Regions from separate parts of the Pseudomonas sp. SG20052 genome, predicted to be linked through region 1. Evidence: predicted binding sites of a transcription regulator. Region 1 holds the regulator's gene; each other region holds the start of a gene.
The links. The regulator sigma-54, encoded in region 1, starts transcription at its own class of promoters, with help from an activator protein. The targets are predictions, from matches to a motif close to ANTGGCATNNANNTTGCTNT.
Positions count from the first base shown of each region.

Region 2: the regulator sigma-54 is predicted to act here: its motif matches at 2,673-2,692, upstream of RHP74_RS21450 (circularly permuted type 2 ATP-grasp protein).
Region 3: the regulator sigma-54 is predicted to act here: its motif matches at 1,908-1,927, upstream of RHP74_RS22695 (flagellar basal body rod protein FlgF).
Region 4: the regulator sigma-54 is predicted to act here: its motif matches at 1,317-1,336, upstream of RHP74_RS21180 (CmpA/NrtA family ABC transporter substrate-binding protein).

Region 1 covers NZ_CP134498.1:1,087,389-1,091,575, reverse strand. Annotated here, with positions in the region: gene lptC (LPS export ABC transporter periplasmic protein LptC) at 1-494, shown strand, start outside; gene lptA (lipopolysaccharide transport periplasmic protein LptA) at 481-1,029, shown strand; gene lptB (LPS export ABC transporter ATP-binding protein) at 1,029-1,754, shown strand; gene RHP74_RS04795 (RNA polymerase factor sigma-54) at 1,939-3,432, shown strand; gene hpf (ribosome hibernation-promoting factor, HPF/YfiA family) at 3,507-3,815, shown strand; gene ptsN (PTS IIA-like nitrogen regulatory protein PtsN) at 3,828-4,187, shown strand, end outside.
Region 2 covers NZ_CP134498.1:4,683,340-4,687,526, reverse strand. Annotated here, with positions in the region: gene RHP74_RS21470 (PLDc N-terminal domain-containing protein) at 50-241, shown strand; gene speE (polyamine aminopropyltransferase) at 489-1,364, shown strand; gene RHP74_RS21460 (hypothetical protein) at 1,541-1,774, shown strand; gene RHP74_RS21455 (ribonuclease E inhibitor RraB) at 1,989-2,330, shown strand; gene RHP74_RS21450 (circularly permuted type 2 ATP-grasp protein) at 2,724-4,133, shown strand; gene RHP74_RS21445 (alpha-E domain-containing protein) at 4,146-4,187, shown strand, end outside.
Region 3 covers NZ_CP134498.1:4,939,318-4,943,504, reverse strand. Annotated here, with positions in the region: gene RHP74_RS22700 (sigma-54-dependent transcriptional regulator) at 155-1,717, shown strand; gene RHP74_RS22695 (flagellar basal body rod protein FlgF) at 1,982-2,722, shown strand; gene flgG (flagellar basal-body rod protein FlgG) at 2,768-3,553, shown strand; gene flgH (flagellar basal body L-ring protein FlgH) at 3,605-4,187, shown strand, end outside.
Region 4 covers NZ_CP134498.1:4,618,663-4,622,849, forward strand. Annotated here, with positions in the region: gene RHP74_RS21175 (quinone-dependent dihydroorotate dehydrogenase) at 205-1,224, opposite strand; gene RHP74_RS21180 (CmpA/NrtA family ABC transporter substrate-binding protein) at 1,456-2,667, shown strand; gene RHP74_RS21185 (ANTAR domain-containing response regulator) at 2,683-3,258, shown strand; gene RHP74_RS21190 (NarK/NasA family nitrate transporter) at 3,629-4,187, shown strand, end outside.

The DNA of each region.
Region 1 (4,187 bases):
TCAGCCCGGAACGCTTCCTCGACAAGCCGGTGGTCACGGTCGATGAAAGCGCAATCGACTATTACGCCCTCAACGCCCACAGCGTTCAGTACCTGCCGGACGGCAAACTGCAATACGAAATGACGTCCGACAAGGTCGAACACCTGAAAGCGAGCGAGGTGACGTTGCTGACCAACCCTGACCTGAACATGTTTCGCGGTACGCAGTTTCCGTGGCACGTCCAGAGTGAGCGCGGCGAAGTCAACCCGGACGGCACTCAGGTCGAGCTGATCGACTCGGTGCGCATCACCCGTTTCGACGAGAAAAACCGCCGAACCCTGATTACCACCACCCGAATGACGGTGTTCCCGCAGCAGCAATATGCGCAGACCGATCAACCCGTTAGAATCGACGGCGCTGGCGGTGTATCGACAGGCAACGGAATGAAAGCGTATTTGAAAGAAAGCAGGATACACCTGCTATCGAACGTAAGAGGACAGTATGAGGCTCGTTAAAACTCTCCCTATTTTGCTCAGTCTGGGCGCAGCACTGGGAAGCGTGAGCGCCTGGGCTCTGCCGAACGATCAAGAGCAGCCTATCCGCATTCAGGCCGACGACGCCCAACTGGACGACAAGAATGGCGTTGCCACCTATAAAGGTGACGTGATCATCACTCAGGGCTCGATGAAGGTCACCGGCAATACCGTGACCATCACCCGTACCCCGGCTGGCGACATCGACGTGGTGACCTCGGTGGGCAACCTCGCCTACTTCGAGCAGATGCAGACGGCCGGCGACACCAAGCCTGTTCAGGGCTGGGGCGTGACCATCCAGTACCACGCCTCGCAAAACCGCGTCGTGCTGATCGACAAGGCAAAAGTCGTCGACAAGGACAACAACGTCACCCAGGGCGAAAAAATCGTCTACGACACCCAGAAAAAGCTTGCGAGCGCCGGGCGTGCTACGGGTAGCAAGGTTACCGAGTCGCGTCCGCGCATCGACATGGTGATCCAGCCCAAGCCGAAAAACGACGCGAAAAAGGCTCCTTAATGGCAACTCTGAAAGCTCAGCATCTGGCCAAGAGCTACAAGAGCCGCCAGGTCGTGCGTGACGTCAGCCTGTCCATCGACAGCGGTCAAATCGTCGGCCTGCTAGGCCCTAACGGCGCCGGCAAGACCACCTGTTTCTACATGATCGTCGGCCTGGTGCAGGCCGATCAGGGTCGCGTGCTGATCGACGACCTGGACGTCAGCCACCAGCCAATGCACGGTCGTGCGAAGGCCGGTATCGGCTATCTTCCGCAAGAAGCGTCGATCTTCCGCAAACTCTCGGTCGCCGATAACATCATGGCCATCCTCGAGACCCGCAAGGAACTCGACAAGGCCGAGCGTCGCAAGGAACTGGAAAGCCTGCTGCAGGAATTCCACATCAGCCACATCCGCGACAACCTAGGCATGAGCCTGTCCGGTGGTGAACGTCGTCGGGTGGAAATCGCCCGGGCACTGGCCACCAACCCGAAATTCATCCTCCTCGACGAACCATTCGCCGGTGTGGACCCTATTTCGGTGGGCGACATCAAGCAGATCATCTACCACCTCAAGGCCAAAGGCATTGGCGTGCTGATCACTGACCACAACGTCCGTGAAACCCTGGATATCTGCGAAACCGCCTACATCGTCAACGATGGTCAACTGATCGCCGAAGGTGACTCCGCCACCATCCTGGCCAACGAACTGGTTAAGGAAGTGTATCTGGGCCATGAATTCCGCCTTTAAGCAGTAAGGTGTCTGGCTGATTGTCCGAGCGCTCGTCTCGATAAAAAATCAATACTTTTTTATTGTTACAGCGCTCTAGGCAAACGCTGCAGTTTCGGGCATATAATTTGCTTATGTTTGGCGCTCCGGCGCCCTGTAGTGGATGGCGCATGTGCGCCGGCGAATAAGGTGTTAAGCCCCTGCCATGAAACCATCGCTAGTCTTGAGAATGGGCCAGCAGCTGACGATGACACCGCAGCTGCAACAGGCCATCCGCCTGCTCCAATTGTCGACCCTGGACCTGCAACAGGAAATCCAGGAGGCCCTGGAGTCCAATCCGATGCTCGAACGCCAGGAAGAAGGCGACGACTTCGATAACGCCGACCCCTTGGCCGACAAAGCCGAACAGCTCCCCAACGCCGACATTTCGGAACCCTCCTACCAGGAAACCGCCCCGACGGTGGATAACCTCGAGGAAGGCGACTGGAACGAGCGCATTCCCAACGAGCTGCCCGTTGATACCGCGTGGGAAGACGTCTACCAGACCAGCGCCAGCAGCTTGCCGAGCAACGATGACGACGAGTGGGATTTCACCACCCGCACATCGGCCGGTGAAAGCCTGCAAAGCCATTTGTTGTGGCAACTGAACCTGGCACCGATGTCCGACACCGATCGTCTGATCGCCGTGACCCTGATCGACTGCATCAACAATCAGGGCTACCTGGACGAAACCCTCGAGGAAATTCTCGAGGCCTTCGATCCGGAACTGGACATCGAACTGGACGAGATCGAAGCCGTCCTGCACCGCATCCAGCAATTCGAACCGGCCGGCATTGGCGCCCGCAACCTGGGCGAATGCCTGCTGCTGCAATTGCGCCAACTGCCTGCCAAGACGCCTTGGCTGGCCGAAGCGAAACGCCTGGTCACCGACTACATCGACCTGCTCGGCAGCCGCGATTACAGCCAGCTGATGCGTCGCATGAAGCTCAAGGAAGATGAGCTGCGCCAGGTCATCGAGCTGGTGCAGAGCCTCAACCCGCGCCCGGGCTCGCAGATCGAGTCCAGTGAAGCCGAATATGTTGTCCCTGACGTGATCGTGCGCAAGGACAATGAGCGCTGGCTGGTCGAGCTGAACCAGGAATCGGTGCCACGGCTGCGGGTCAACGCCCAATACGCCGGTTTTGTGCGCCGCGCCGACACCAGCGCCGACAACACCTTCATGCGCAATCAGTTGCAAGAGGCCCGCTGGTTCATCAAGAGCCTGCAAAGCCGCAACGAAACCCTGATGAAAGTAGCCACTCAGATCGTCGAGCATCAGCGCGGCTTTCTTGAATACGGCGACGAAGCGATGAAGCCGCTGGTCCTGCATGACATCGCCGAAGCGGTGGGGATGCACGAGTCGACGATTTCACGGGTCACCACGCAAAAATTCATGCATACCCCTCGGGGCATATATGAACTGAAATACTTTTTCTCCAGCCACGTCAGCACCTCCGAAGGCGGTGAATGCTCGTCCACGGCGATCCGCGCGATCATCAAAAAACTGGTTGCTGCTGAAAATCAGAAAAAGCCGTTGAGTGACAGCAAGATCGCTGGTTTACTGGAGGCACAAGGCATTCAGGTGGCTCGCCGCACCGTCGCCAAGTACCGTGAATCCCTCGGGATCGCGCCTTCGAGCGAACGCAAGCGGTTGATGTAGAGCCACGCCACAGCGTTCCAGTGGCAGGCATTTCTGCCTGCCGCTTTATGCACTGGCAACGAAGGAGAAGCTGTATGCAAGTCAACATCAGTGGACACCAACTGGAAGTGACCGAACCTCTTCGCACCTACATCGGCGAAAAACTCGAACGATTAGAGAGGCATTTCGACAAGATCACCAACGTGCAGGTCACAATGACGGTCGAAAAGCTCAAGCAGAAAATCGAAGCCACGCTGCATATTCCCGGCAATGAAGTGGTCGCAAACGCGGAGCATACCGATATGTACGCGGCGATCGACGCACTGACCGACAAGCTGGATAAACAACTCAAAAAGCATAAGGAAAAGACCCAAAGCCTCCTCCAGGGCGCGACCGGTCGTTAACACTCCCAACCCATGATCCGACTTGAAAGCATCCTGACCCCCGGCCGTTCCCTCGTGAACGTGCCGGGCGGCAGTAAAAAGAAAGCCCTCGAGCAAATTGCCAACCTTATCCACAAAGAAGTGCCGGATCTGGAGATGCAAGATGTCTTCGAGGCTCTGATTGCCCGTGAAAAACTCGGCTCAACCGGTTTTGGCAACGGCATCGCCATTCCCCACTGCCGCCTGAAGGGCTGCACCTCGCCCATCAGCGCCCTGATGCACCTTGATGCACCCATTGATTTCGACGCCATCGACGGCGCCCCGGTCGACCTGCTGTTCGTTCTGCTGGTCCCGGAAGCCGCTACCGATGCGCACCTGGAGTTACTGCGCCAG
Region 2 (4,187 bases), 3.2 Mb from region 1:
CAAGGCCCGGCTATCCTAAGAGTGCACACCACTCTTAGGGAGCGACACCATGGGTTCCACGTTCAATGGCCTGATCGGCCTGATTATTCTTGTCCTGGACATTTGGGCAATCATCAACGTGCTCAAAAGTGGCGCTGACACAGGGATGAAAATCATCTGGGTGCTGCTGATTCTGCTGCTGCCTGTCCTGGGCCTGATCATCTGGGCTATCGCCGGGCCCCGGGGCAATGTGCGGATCTGACCCCAACACCGCCCCCCTGTAGGAGCGAGGCTTGCCCGCGAAGAACGATTAAACGGTTTAACAGAGAGACCAAGTTATCGTTCTTCGCGGGCAAGCCTCGCTCCTACAGGTATGTGGGTGTCAGAAGGTTCGACCTGTCATCTTCCGCAACGTAGAATGCGCGCCTTTCCCGGTTAATCGAGCCGATCGATTGGCCATCATGGGCGGGTAACCGTCCGTTGCCACCGCATTCATCGGAGCACTTCCCATGAGCAACATCACCACCAGCGAATACCTGGAAACCCTCTACGAAGGCTACGGCCAGCGTTTTCGCATGGAAAAACTGCTGCACGAAGTGCGCACCGAACACCAGCACCTGGTGATTTTCGAGAACCCGCGCATGGGCCGGGTCATGGCGCTGGACGGCGTCATCCAGACCACCGAGGCCGACGAATTCATCTACCACGAGATGCTCACCCACGTGCCGATCCTGGCGCATGGCGCCGCCAGACGTGTACTGATCATCGGTGGTGGCGACGGCGGCATGCTGCGTGAAGTGGCCAAGCACCGCAGCATTGAGCACATCACCATGGTCGAGATCGACGGCACCGTGGTCGACATGTGCAAGGAATTCCTGCCGAACCACTCCAAGGGTGCGTTCGATGATCCTCGCTTGAATCTGGTAATCGATGACGGCATGCGTTTCGTCGCCACCACCACCGAAAAATTCGACGTGATCATTTCCGATTCCACTGACCCGATCGGTCCGGGTGAAGTGCTGTTCTCCGAAAACTTCTACCAGGCCTGCCGTCGCTGCCTGAACGAGGGCGGCATCCTGGTCACGCAGAACGGCACGCCGTTCATGCAGATCGAAGAAGTCAAAACCACCGCGGGTCGCCTGCGCAGTCTGTTCCCGGACTGGCACTTCTATCAGGCCGCGGTGCCGACCTACATCGGCGGCTCGATGACCTTTGCTTGGGGGGCGACCAACACCGCCTATCGCAAGTTGTCCCGCGAAACCCTGCAACAGCGTTTCGCCGGCAGCGGCATCATCACCCGCTACTACAACCCGGAAATCCACATCGGCGCCTTCGCCTTGCCGCAATACGTGCTGCAAGCGATCAACAAGCCAAGCAACGACTAAACTGAAGATGTACGCATAGCCCCCTTGCAGGAGCGAAGCTTGCTCGCGAAAGCTTCGCTCCTGCAGGTTCCTGTATGTTTTTCATACCTGCATGCGGTAATCCGTTTGAACGATCACTCAGGCCAAACGTCCAGATGCTTGTAAGCCCATTTGCGGGTTTGTTCGAGGAGGCACTGATGCAAAAGTGGAAAATCACTTTCGTGGATGATCACGGTGAAAGAGTCGATGAAGTCTTTGAGTGCGACAAGTGCCCGGATAACGAGCAAGCCGCGAAACTCATCAAAGGCCGGCTCCTTCCTGTCGCCGCTGAGCTGGATCTGAATGATCTGGAAGGGCGCACCGCTGATGCCGGCGTAAAAAGTCTCAAAGCGCAGAACAGCATTCAAATCCTCGTTATCACGCCAATCTGAACAACACCTGTCTCATTCTTATCCAGGCCTTGGCAGCGCCTCCGTCTTGGGGCTACTCTGCAATCGAGATCAGCGAACGGATCGCTAAGGTCTGGACTTGTCAGCTACATGCTTGCTTCCCACCGGCGACCTGGTTGCCGCATCGCTCGCACCAATCGGTTGCGCGTGCCGGGAATACGGAAAGTCTATCCATCATGATTGAGGGGGACGTTTCATGAGCACAGCCTATCAAGAAGACATCAGCAGCAGCGTGTTGCGCCGCATGAAAGAAGGCGGTTTCGATTTTTCACGGTTCCATCCCATCGAGTTCTACGCCATTTTCCCGGACGAGGAGCGGGCACGCAGGGCGGCAGGGCAATACAAAGGTGAATCCTTGAACGCGCAAATCAGTGTGCGCGATGACGGCGCATGGGCGCTCGAACTGAGCAAAGTCATGTACGCCACCTACGATGACATCGGCGATTTCGAACAGGGTTTCGAGGCGGTGGTTGAGCCTCTGGGCGGCATCCTCGAAGGGTGGGGCGTCAAGCAGGAAATACGAGGGCGTCTCGCATAACGTTATGAACAGTGACAACGCTCAGCAACGGCTGACCTTCGGGTTGGCCGTTTTCGTTTGTGGCATCCGCCCCTTGGCAAAACCCTGAAACAAGAATCCCGAGGCAAAAAAAACCGCCTGAGCAGGCGGCTAAAGGGAAGTTCGGTCAGGTTTTGCAGCGGATGCGCGGATTATCCGCACCGCCGGCCGGGCAGTGAAATCAACTCTGACTATGCTGGTGATAGGTGACAACGTCGCCTTGCAATGAAGCGGGGGCGATCAGCGTGGGGCGTTTGCTGCACAGGATTGGTGCGGTGCAAACGGCGTGATTCTCCAACTGATTGATAACAAAGCGTTTCTGCCGATGGCACGGGCCTTGCGATGCCTAGATGTCCGGGTGACAAGGAGTACGGCATGATCCGCACCTATTTTGATGAGATGTACGATGCCGGCGGCCAGGTCCGCCCGCATTATCGGGAGTTTGCCCGTTGGCTGGCCGAGACGCCTGACGAGCTCTTGGCACAACGGCGACGCGAGGCCGATCTGTTATTTCATCGCGCCGGGATTACCTTCACGCTCTACGGTGATGAGCAGGGGACAGAGCGCCTGATTCCCTTCGATACCATCCCGCGCAGCATCCCCGCCAGTGAATGGCGGATCGTCGAGCGCGGCTGTATCCAGCGGGTCAAGGCGTTGAACATGTTCCTCGCCGACCTCTACCACGAGCAGCGCATCATCAAGGCCGGCATCATTCCGGCCGAGCAGGTGCTGGCCAACGAGCAATACCAGCTGGCGATGCAAGGGCTCGATCTGCACCGCGATATCTATTCGCACATTTCCGGTGTCGATCTGGTACGCGATGGCGACGGCACGTACTACGTGCTCGAAGACAACCTGCGTACACCCAGCGGCGTGAGCTACATGCTCGAAGACCGCAAGATGATGATGCGACTGTTTCCCGAGTTGTTCTCGGCTCAGCGCATCGCGCCAATCGACCATTATCCGAACCTGCTGCTCGACACTCTGAAAAGCTCCAGCCCGATCGATAATCCGAGCGTGGTGGTGCTGACGCCGGGTCGCTTCAACAGCGCGTTTTTCGAGCACGCCTTTTTGGCGCGAGAGATGGGCGTGGAGCTGGTGGAAGGCGCGGACCTGTTCGTGCGCGACGACAAGGTGTTCATGCGCACCACGGACGGGCCGAAGGCGGTCGACGTGATTTACCGTCGCCTCGACGATGCATTCCTCGACCCGCTGGCGTTCAACCCGGACTCGATGCTTGGCGTTCCAGGGCTGCTGTCGTCCTACCGAACCGGCAACGTGGTGCTGGCGAATGCCATCGGCACCGGGGTCGCGGACGACAAATCGGTGTATCCGTTTGTCACGGACATGATCCGTTTCTACCTGGACGAAGAGCCGATCCTGAAGAACGTGCCGACGTTCCAGTGTCGCAATCCTTCTGAACTGTCCCACGTGCTGGCCAATCTTCCAGACCTGGTGGTCAAGGAAACCCAGGGCTCCGGCGGTTACGGAATGCTGGTGGGGCCGGCGGCGACCGCGGCGGAAATCGAGTCGTTCCGCGCGCGAATCAAAGCCAAGCCTCATGCGTATATCGCGCAACCGACGTTATCCCTGTCGACCTGTCCGACCTTTGTCGAAAACGGCATTGCGCCACGCCATATCGACCTGCGTCCGTTTGTATTGTCTGGCCGTGAAACCCGGGTTGTGCCCGGCGGTTTGACCCGTGTGGCCCTGCGTGAAGGCTCTCTGGTGGTGAATTCTTCCCAGGGCGGCGGAACCAAGGACACCTGGGTGGTCGAGGATTGAAGGAAGCCTGCCATGTTAAGTAGAACTGCCTCGGATTTGTATTGGATGTCGCGT
Region 3 (4,187 bases), 3.0 Mb from region 1:
GCAAAAAAATACCCTGTGGGAGCGAGCCTGCTCGCGAAAGCGTTCTGCCTGACACATCAATGCCGAATGCACCGACGTATTCGCGAGCAGGCTCGCTCCCACAGGGTTGTACCTCGGGCATCCAACCTATTGACCGTTTTTCTTGGGCCTTTATATGCGTATCAAAGTCCACTGCCAGAACCGCATCGGCATCCTGCGCGACATTCTCAACTTGCTGGTCGAGTACGGAATCAACGTCGCTCGCGGCGAGGTCGGCGGTGAGCATGGCAATGCGATCTACCTGCACTGCCCGAACCTGATCAATATTCAGTTCCAGGCGTTGCGTCCGAAATTCGAGTCGATTGCCGGGGTATTTGGCGTCAAGCGTGTAGGGCTGATGCCCAGCGAGCGTCGGCACATGGAGCTCAATGCCTTGCTCGGCGCCCTGGAGTTTCCGGTGTTGTCGATCGACATGGGCGGCTCCATCGTGGCGGCTAACCGGGCGGCGGCGCAGTTGCTCGGGGTGCGGGTGGATGAGGTGCCGGGGATTCCGCTGTCGCGTTACGCCGAGGATTTTGATTTGCCGGAACTGGTGCGTGCCAACAAGTCGCGGATCAACGGGCTGCGGGTCAAGGTCAAGGGCGATGTGTTCCTCGCCGACATCGCGCCGCTGCAATCCGAGCATGACGACAGCGAAGCCATGGCCGGTGCAGTCCTGACGTTGCACCGCGCTGATCGGGTGGGGGAGCGCATCTATAACGTGCGCAAGCAGGAACTGCGCGGGTTCGACAGCATCTTCCAAAGCTCGAAAGTCATGGCCGCGGTGGTCCGCGAAGCGCGGCGCATGGCGCCACTGGATGCACCGCTATTGATAGAAGGCGAAACCGGCACCGGTAAAGAATTGCTGGCCCGCGCCTGCCACCTCGCCAGCCCACGCGGCCAGTCACCCTTGATGGCACTCAACTGCGCCGGCCTGCCGGAATCGATGGCGGAGACCGAGCTGTTCGGCTACGGCCCCGGCGCCTTCGAAGGCGCGCGTGCCGAAGGCAAGCTTGGGCTGCTGGAGCTGACGGCGGGCGGTACGTTGTTTCTCGATGGCGTCGGGGAAATGAGCCCGCGCTTGCAGGTGAAATTGCTGCGCTTCTTGCAGGACGGTTGCTTCCGTCGTGTGGGCAGTGATGAAGAGGTCTATCTGGATGTGCGGGTGATCTGCGCGACGCAGGTGGACTTGTCCGAGTTATGCGCGCGGGGCGAGTTTCGCCAGGATTTGTATCACCGCTTGAACGTGCTCTCACTGCACATTCCGCCGCTGCGTGAATGCCTCGATGGTTTGACGCCGTTGGTGGAGCACTTCCTCGACCAGGCCAGTCGTCAGATCGGTTGCCCGCTGCCGAAGCTGGCGCCAGCGGCGATGGAGCGGCTCAGTCATTACCATTGGCCGGGCAATGTCCGGCAATTGGAAAACGTGTTGTTCCAGGCGGTTTCGTTGTGCGAAGGCGGGACCGTGAAGGCCGAGCACATTCGCTTGCCGGATTACGGCGTGCGTCAGCCGCTTGGCGATTTCTCCCTCGAAGGCGGGCTGGATGCGATCGTCGGGCGCTTTGAGAAAGCGGTGCTGGAGCGGTTGTATTCCGAGCATCCGAGCAGTCGGCAGCTGGGCAAGCGGTTGGGGGTTTCGCATACGACCATTGCCAACAAGTTGCGTGAATATGATGTCGGCAAAGACCCCGACGCTTAAGCTGAAGCAATGACAACTTTGTGGCGAGGGAGCTTGCTCCCTCGCCACAGGGGATCCTGTTGGCTGCAAAGGCCAGCACTTGCCACCAACCGGCATAACACCGCCGGTTTTTCGTCTCCGATACAATTCCTCAATCCCCGCAAAACCCCTCAAGTCCTTTGTTTGCCGGGCCTCGCACCGCCAGAAAAAAGTTGGTCTGTAAATTGCTTATCGCTCAACAGTACAGCGGTGGGCGGCAAACGTCCGGCATGCAGAGGAAAGAGTGTGGACAAGTACCTTTATGTGGCAATGACCGGCGCCAGCCAGAATGCACTGGCGCAGAAGGCTCATGCCAACAACCTGGCAAACATCTCTACCAACGGTTTTCAGAAGGACCTGGAACAGGCCCGTTCGATGCCGGTGTTTGGTGACAGCTTTCCGGCGCGTGCGTTTGCCATGACCGAGCGTCCGGCCACCGACTTCTCACCAGGTTCGCTGGTGGAAACCGGTCGCGACCTCGATGTCGCGGTGCAAGGCAATGGCTGGATCGCCGTGCAGACACCCGATGGCGCTGAAAGCTACGTGCGCACCGGCAGCCTGAACGTGGACGCCTTGGGCGTGCTGCGTGCCGGCAACGGTATGCCGGTGATGGGCAATGGCGGACCGATCGCCGTGCCGCCCGAGCAGCAGATCGAAGTGGGCGAAGACGGCACCATCAGCATCCGTGCGATGGGCGAAGGCCCGCGTGTGATGGCTGAAGTCGACCGTATCAAATTGGTCAACCCTGACCTGAAGAACATGACCAAAGGCCTGGATGGTTCGATCCACACCAAGGACGGCAAGCCGGCGCAAGCCGATGCAGGCGTCAAACTGGTGTCCGGGTTCCTTGAGTCGAGCAACGTCAACGCCGTGGAAGAAATGACCTCGGTACTGGCTTTGTCGAAGCAGTTCGAGCTGCACATCAAGATGATGAACACCGCCAAAGACGATGACCAGGCCATGGCTCGGGTCTTGCAGATCAGCTAATTATCAGAACGTCGCGCCGTAAAACAGGCGCACGAGGAGAATCGAATGCTTCCGGCTCTATGGGTTGCCAAAACAGGTCTGTCCGCCCAGGACACCAACCTGACGACCATTTCCAACAACCTGGCCAACGTGTCGACCACGGGTTTCAAACGTGACCGTGCCGAGTTCCAGGACTTGCTCTATCAGATCAAACGCCAGCCAGGCGCCCAGTCGACCCAGGACAGCGAACTGCCGTCGGGTCTGCAAGTGGGTACCGGTGTGCGCATCGTCGGCACCCAGAAAAACTTCACCGCCGGCAGCCTGCAAACCACTGAGCAGCCGCTGGACCTGGCCGTCGATGGTCGCGGTTTCTTCCAGATTCTGCAGCCGGACGGCACCACGTCCTACACCCGTGACGGCACGTTCCACCTCGATTCCAATGGCCAGATCGTCAATGCCAGCGGCTTCGCCCTGGAACCGGCCATCGTCATTCCGAACGACGCGCAGACCTTCACGGTCGGTCGCGACGGCACCGTGTCGGTCACCGTTCCGGGTAACCCGGCCAGCCAGGTGATCGGCAACCTGCAAACCGCCGATTTCATCAACCCGGCCGGCCTGCAAGCCGTGGGTAACAACCTGTTCCTGGAAACCGCTGCCAGCGGCGCGCCGCAAGTCGGCACCCCGGGCCTGAACGGTTTCGGTACCACGCTGCAGAACACCCTGGAAACGTCCAACGTCAGCACCGTTGAAGAGATGGTCAACATGATCACCACTCAGCGCGCTTACGAGATGAACTCCAAGGTGATCTCCACCGCCGACCAGATGCTCTCGTTCGTAACGCAGAATCTGTAATCAGTCTATGAGGCGGCCATGAGGTCGTCTGCAACACCGTGAGGTAGGGTCATGAATCGCTTTGTATCTGTTCTGGCACTGAGTGGGGTCGTCGTGCTCGCGGGCTGCGTCGCTCCGCCACCCAAGCCCAATGACCCTTACTACGCCCCGGTGTTGCCGCGCACGCCGTTGCCGGCTGCCGCCAATAACGGCTCGATCTATCAGGCCGGCTTTGAACAGAACCTGTACAGCGACCGCAAGGCGTTCCGGGTCGGTGACATCATCACCATCACCCTGAACGAGCGCACCCAGGCCAGCAAGAACGCCAACTCGCAAATCGGCAAGAACAGCAAGACCGACATCGGCCTGAGCTCGTTCTTTGGCGGTGGCCTGAGCACCAGCGACCCTGTGGGCAGCGGTAGCCTGAGCCTGGACGTTGGCTACGAAGGTGATCGCGCGACCAAGGGCGACAGCAAGTCCGGGCAGAGCAACAGCCTGACCGGCTCGATCACGGTGACCGTCGCTGACGTGCTGCCCAACGGCATCATCGCCGTGCGCGGAGAGAAGTGGCTGACGCTCAACACCGGCGATGAGCTGGTGCGGATTGCCGGCATGGTGCGCGCCGATGACATCTCCACCGACAACACCGTGTCGT
Region 4 (4,187 bases), 3.3 Mb from region 1:
TATGCCCGCCAATTACCTGGAATCTGAACACTGCTTTTGTGGCGAGGGAGCTTGCTCCCGCTGGGCTGCGAAGCGGCCCCAGAACCAGCCACAACTCGGAGTGTCAGGTAAAACGCGGTTGCGGGGTTTACGACTGCTTCGCAGCCGAGCGGGAGCAAGCTCCCTCGCCACAAAAAACCTCAACGCCAGGACCTGCTCAACCCTTCAGCGCAGCGCCGCGATTGCGTCGACGGACTCGCGAATCAGCGCCGGGCCTTTGTAGATGAAGCCGGAATAGAGCTGCACCAGGCTAGCACCCGCAGTGATTTTCTCAGCCGCATGCTTGCCTTCGGTGATGCCGCCCACGGCGATGATTGGCAAGCGACCCGCCAGTTCCGCCGCCAATACCTTCACGGTGTGGGTGCTCTTGTCGCGAACCGGTGCGCCGGACAGACCGCCCGCCTCATCACCATGCTCCATGCCTTCAACGCCCACACGGCTCAGGGTGGTGTTGGTGGCAATCACTGCGTCCATCCCGGTTTCGATCAGCGCTTGCGCGACCTGAGCGGTTTCTTCATCGGTCATGTCCGGCGCGATCTTGATCGCCAGCGGTACATGTTTGCCGTGGCGCAGGGCCAGTTCCGCGCGACGGGTCGCCAGATCAGCCAGCAATTGCTTGAGCGAATCGCCGAATTGCAGGCTGCGCAGGCCCGGGGTGTTCGGCGAGCTGACGTTGACCGTCACGTAACTGGCGTGGGCGTAGACCTTGTCCAGGCAGATCAGATAATCGTCGACCGCGCGCTCAACCGGCGTATCGAAGTTCTTGCCGATGTTGATGCCCAGCACGCCCTTGTACTTGGCCGCCGCCACGCGTGCCAGCAGGTGATCGACGCCGAGGTTGTTGAACCCCATGCGGTTGATGATCGCCTCGGCCTCCGGCAGACGGAAAATCCGTGGCTTGGGGTTACCCGGCTGCGGACGCGGGGTGATGGTGCCTATTTCGACAAAGCCGAACCCCAGCTGGGCAAATCCGTCGATGGCCGCACCGTTCTTGTCCAGACCCGCCGCCAAACCTACCGGGTTCGGAAACTCCAGGCCCATGACGTTCACCGGCATTTTCGCCGGCGCCTTGCACAGCAGACTGTTGAGGCCCAAACGCCCGCCCGCGCCGATCAGGTCCAGGGACAGATCGTGGGAGGTTTCCGGGGAAAGTTTGAACAACAGCTGACGGGCCAGGGTGTACATGGGCGGTTTTGACTCGAATGGCGGCGAAATGAGGCGGCGATTATAGCCGGGCATCGGTGCCGCAAGCGAGGCGCGCAACAAAATCAGCGGACGATGGCATATGCCTTGCACCCTCACTGACATCAGCACTCATGCCAACGGCGGGATGAGTCGAAAGACAAAGGCGTCGTCACTTGGCCTTGCCCTGGCAAGCAGCCCGGTACGACGCTTTTTTTTGGAAGGTGTTTAACCATGAATGAAACCACAGCGGGCCCACTGGCCTGGGTCAATGGCAGCGATGCCCCGGAAAAGACTGAGATCAACCTCGGCTTCATGGCCCTGAGTGACTGTGCCTCGGTGGTGGTCGCGGCCACGCAGGGTTTCGCGCAGCCTTACGGCCTGACCCTGAACCTCAAGCGCCAGTCGTCCTGGGCCAACCTGCGGGACAAGCTGGTCAGCGGCGAACTCGACGCCGCCCACAGCCTGTACGGCTTGATCTACGCCGTGCACCTGGGCATCGGCGGCGTGGCGCCGACCGACATGGCGGTGCTCATGGGCCTGAACCAGAACGGCCAGAGCATCAACCTTTCTCATGGCTTGCAGGCCTTGGGGGTGACCAGTCCTGAAGCACTGGACCGGCACGTGCACCAAAGTCGCCCAAAACTGACCTTCGCCCAGACATTTCCGACAGGCACCCACGCCATGTGGCTGTATTACTGGCTCGCGAGCCAGGGCATTCATCCGTTGCAGGACGTCGACAGCGTGGTGGTGCCACCACCACAGATGGTCGCGCACCTGCAAGCCGGACGCATCGACGGTTTCTGCGTCGGCGAACCGTGGTCCGCCAGCGCGGTGAAGCAGAATCAGGGGTTCACCATGGCAACGACCCAGACCATCTGGCCTGATCACCCGGAAAAAGTCCTCGGCTGCACTCGCGCCTTTGTCGAGCAGTACCCCAACACCGCCCGGGCATTGGTGATGGCGATCCTCGAAGCCAGCCGCTTCATTGAAGACGGCAGCGAGAACCGCCGTAGCACCGCGAAGCTGTTGAGCGCGCCCGAATACCTTGATGCACCGCTCGATTGCATCGAACCGCGCTTGCTTGGCGACTACGCCGATGGCCTCGGCAATCGCTGGCAGGACCCGCACGCGCTGCGTTTCCATGCGGGCGGTGAGGTCAACGTGCCGTACTTGTCCGATGGTATGTGGTTCATGACCCAGTTCCGCCGCTGGGGCTTGTTGCGCGACGACCCGGATTACCTCGGCGTGGCCCGTGAGGTCCAGCAACTAGACTTGTATCGTGAGGCCGCCAGCGCAGTCGGTGTTGCCGCCGAGGGTGAGGACATGCGCAGCAGCCAATTGATCGACGGCAAAGTCTGGGACGGCTCCGACCCGACCGGCTATGCCCGCAGTTTCAAGCTGCACGCCATGAGCGAAAGCTCGCACCGAATCGCCAGCCGCTGACAGGAGACTGCGAATATGTTGCGTATCCTGCTGATCAACGACACCGCGAAGAAAGTCGGTCGCCTGAAAGCAGCCCTGACCGAAGCCGGGTTCGAGGTGATCGACGAATCCGGCCTGACCATCGACCTGCCCGCGCGCGTCGAAACGGTGCGTCCGGATGTGATTTTGATCGATACCGAGTCACCCAGCCGCGATGTGATGGAGCAAGTGGTGCTCGTGAGCCGCGACCAACCGCGACCGATTGTGATGTTTACCGATGAACATGACCCCGATGTGATGCGCCAGGCAATCAAGTCCGGGGTCAGTGCCTACATCGTCGAAGGCATTCACGCACAACGCTTGCAGCCGATTCTCGACGTGGCCATGGCGCGCTTTGAAAGCGACCAGGCCCTGCGCGCCCAGCTCAACGCCCGCGACCAGCAACTGGCCGAGCGCAAGCGCATCGAGCTGGCCAAGGGGCTGTTGATGAAGATGAAGGACTGCAACGAGGAAGAGGCTTACACCCTCATGCGCCGCCAGGCCATGAGCCGGCAGCAGAAACTGATTCAGGTGGCGGAGCAGATTATTGCCATGAGTGAATTGCTCGGCTGACCTCTTACCCTTTGTGGCGAGGGAGCTTGCTCCCGCTGGGCTGCGAAGCGGCCCCAAAAAACCCGCCAGCCTAACCGATTTTGTGAGTGCTGCGCACTCAAGCGGGAGCAAGCTCCCTCGCCACAAAAATCTCCTCAACCCACATTCCCGAGGGTTGGCACAGATCTGGCTAAGTAATCCATACAGGTAACCAACGGCGGTTGCCCCACCTACGACAAAGACGTCGCTCACCTCATTTGCCCACGGCGAATCGGGTGGCGGCGTTTTTTCGTTTTGGCCCCAGAGATCGGGGCCGGTGGTGCGGCCGAGGCGGCGCCCCACCTGCAAGCTTCTGACTCCTTCTCGAGACTCCCTACAGCTGAGGTGCGCGATGAATTCAAGCTTCTGGAAATCTGGCCATACCCCGACATTGTTCGCGGCCTTCCTCTATTTCGACCTGAGTTTCATGGTCTGGTACCTGCTAGGCCCACTGGCGGTGCAGATCGCTACCGACCTGCAACTGACCACCCAGCAACGCGGGCTGGTGGTGGCCACGCCGATTCTGGCCGGGGCCATACTGCGCTTTTTGATGGGCTTGCTGGCTGATCGCCTGTCGCCCAAGACCGCTGGCCTGATCGGCCAGGTGATCGTCATCTGCGCCCTGTTCGTTGCCTGGAAACACGGCATCCACAGTTACGAACAAGCGCTGCTATTAGGCTTGTTTCTCGGTGTGGCCGGCGCATCCTTCGCCGTCGCCCTGCCGCTGGCCTCGCAATGGTATCCGCCGCAACACCAAGGCAAGGCCATGGGCATCGCCGGTGCCGGCAACTCGGGCACCGTGCTTGCCGCATTGATCGCCCCGGTGCTGGCGGCCGCCTTCGGTTGGAGCAACGTGTTCGGTTTCGCCCTGATCCCGCTGATCCTGACCATCATCGTGTTCGCCTGGCTGG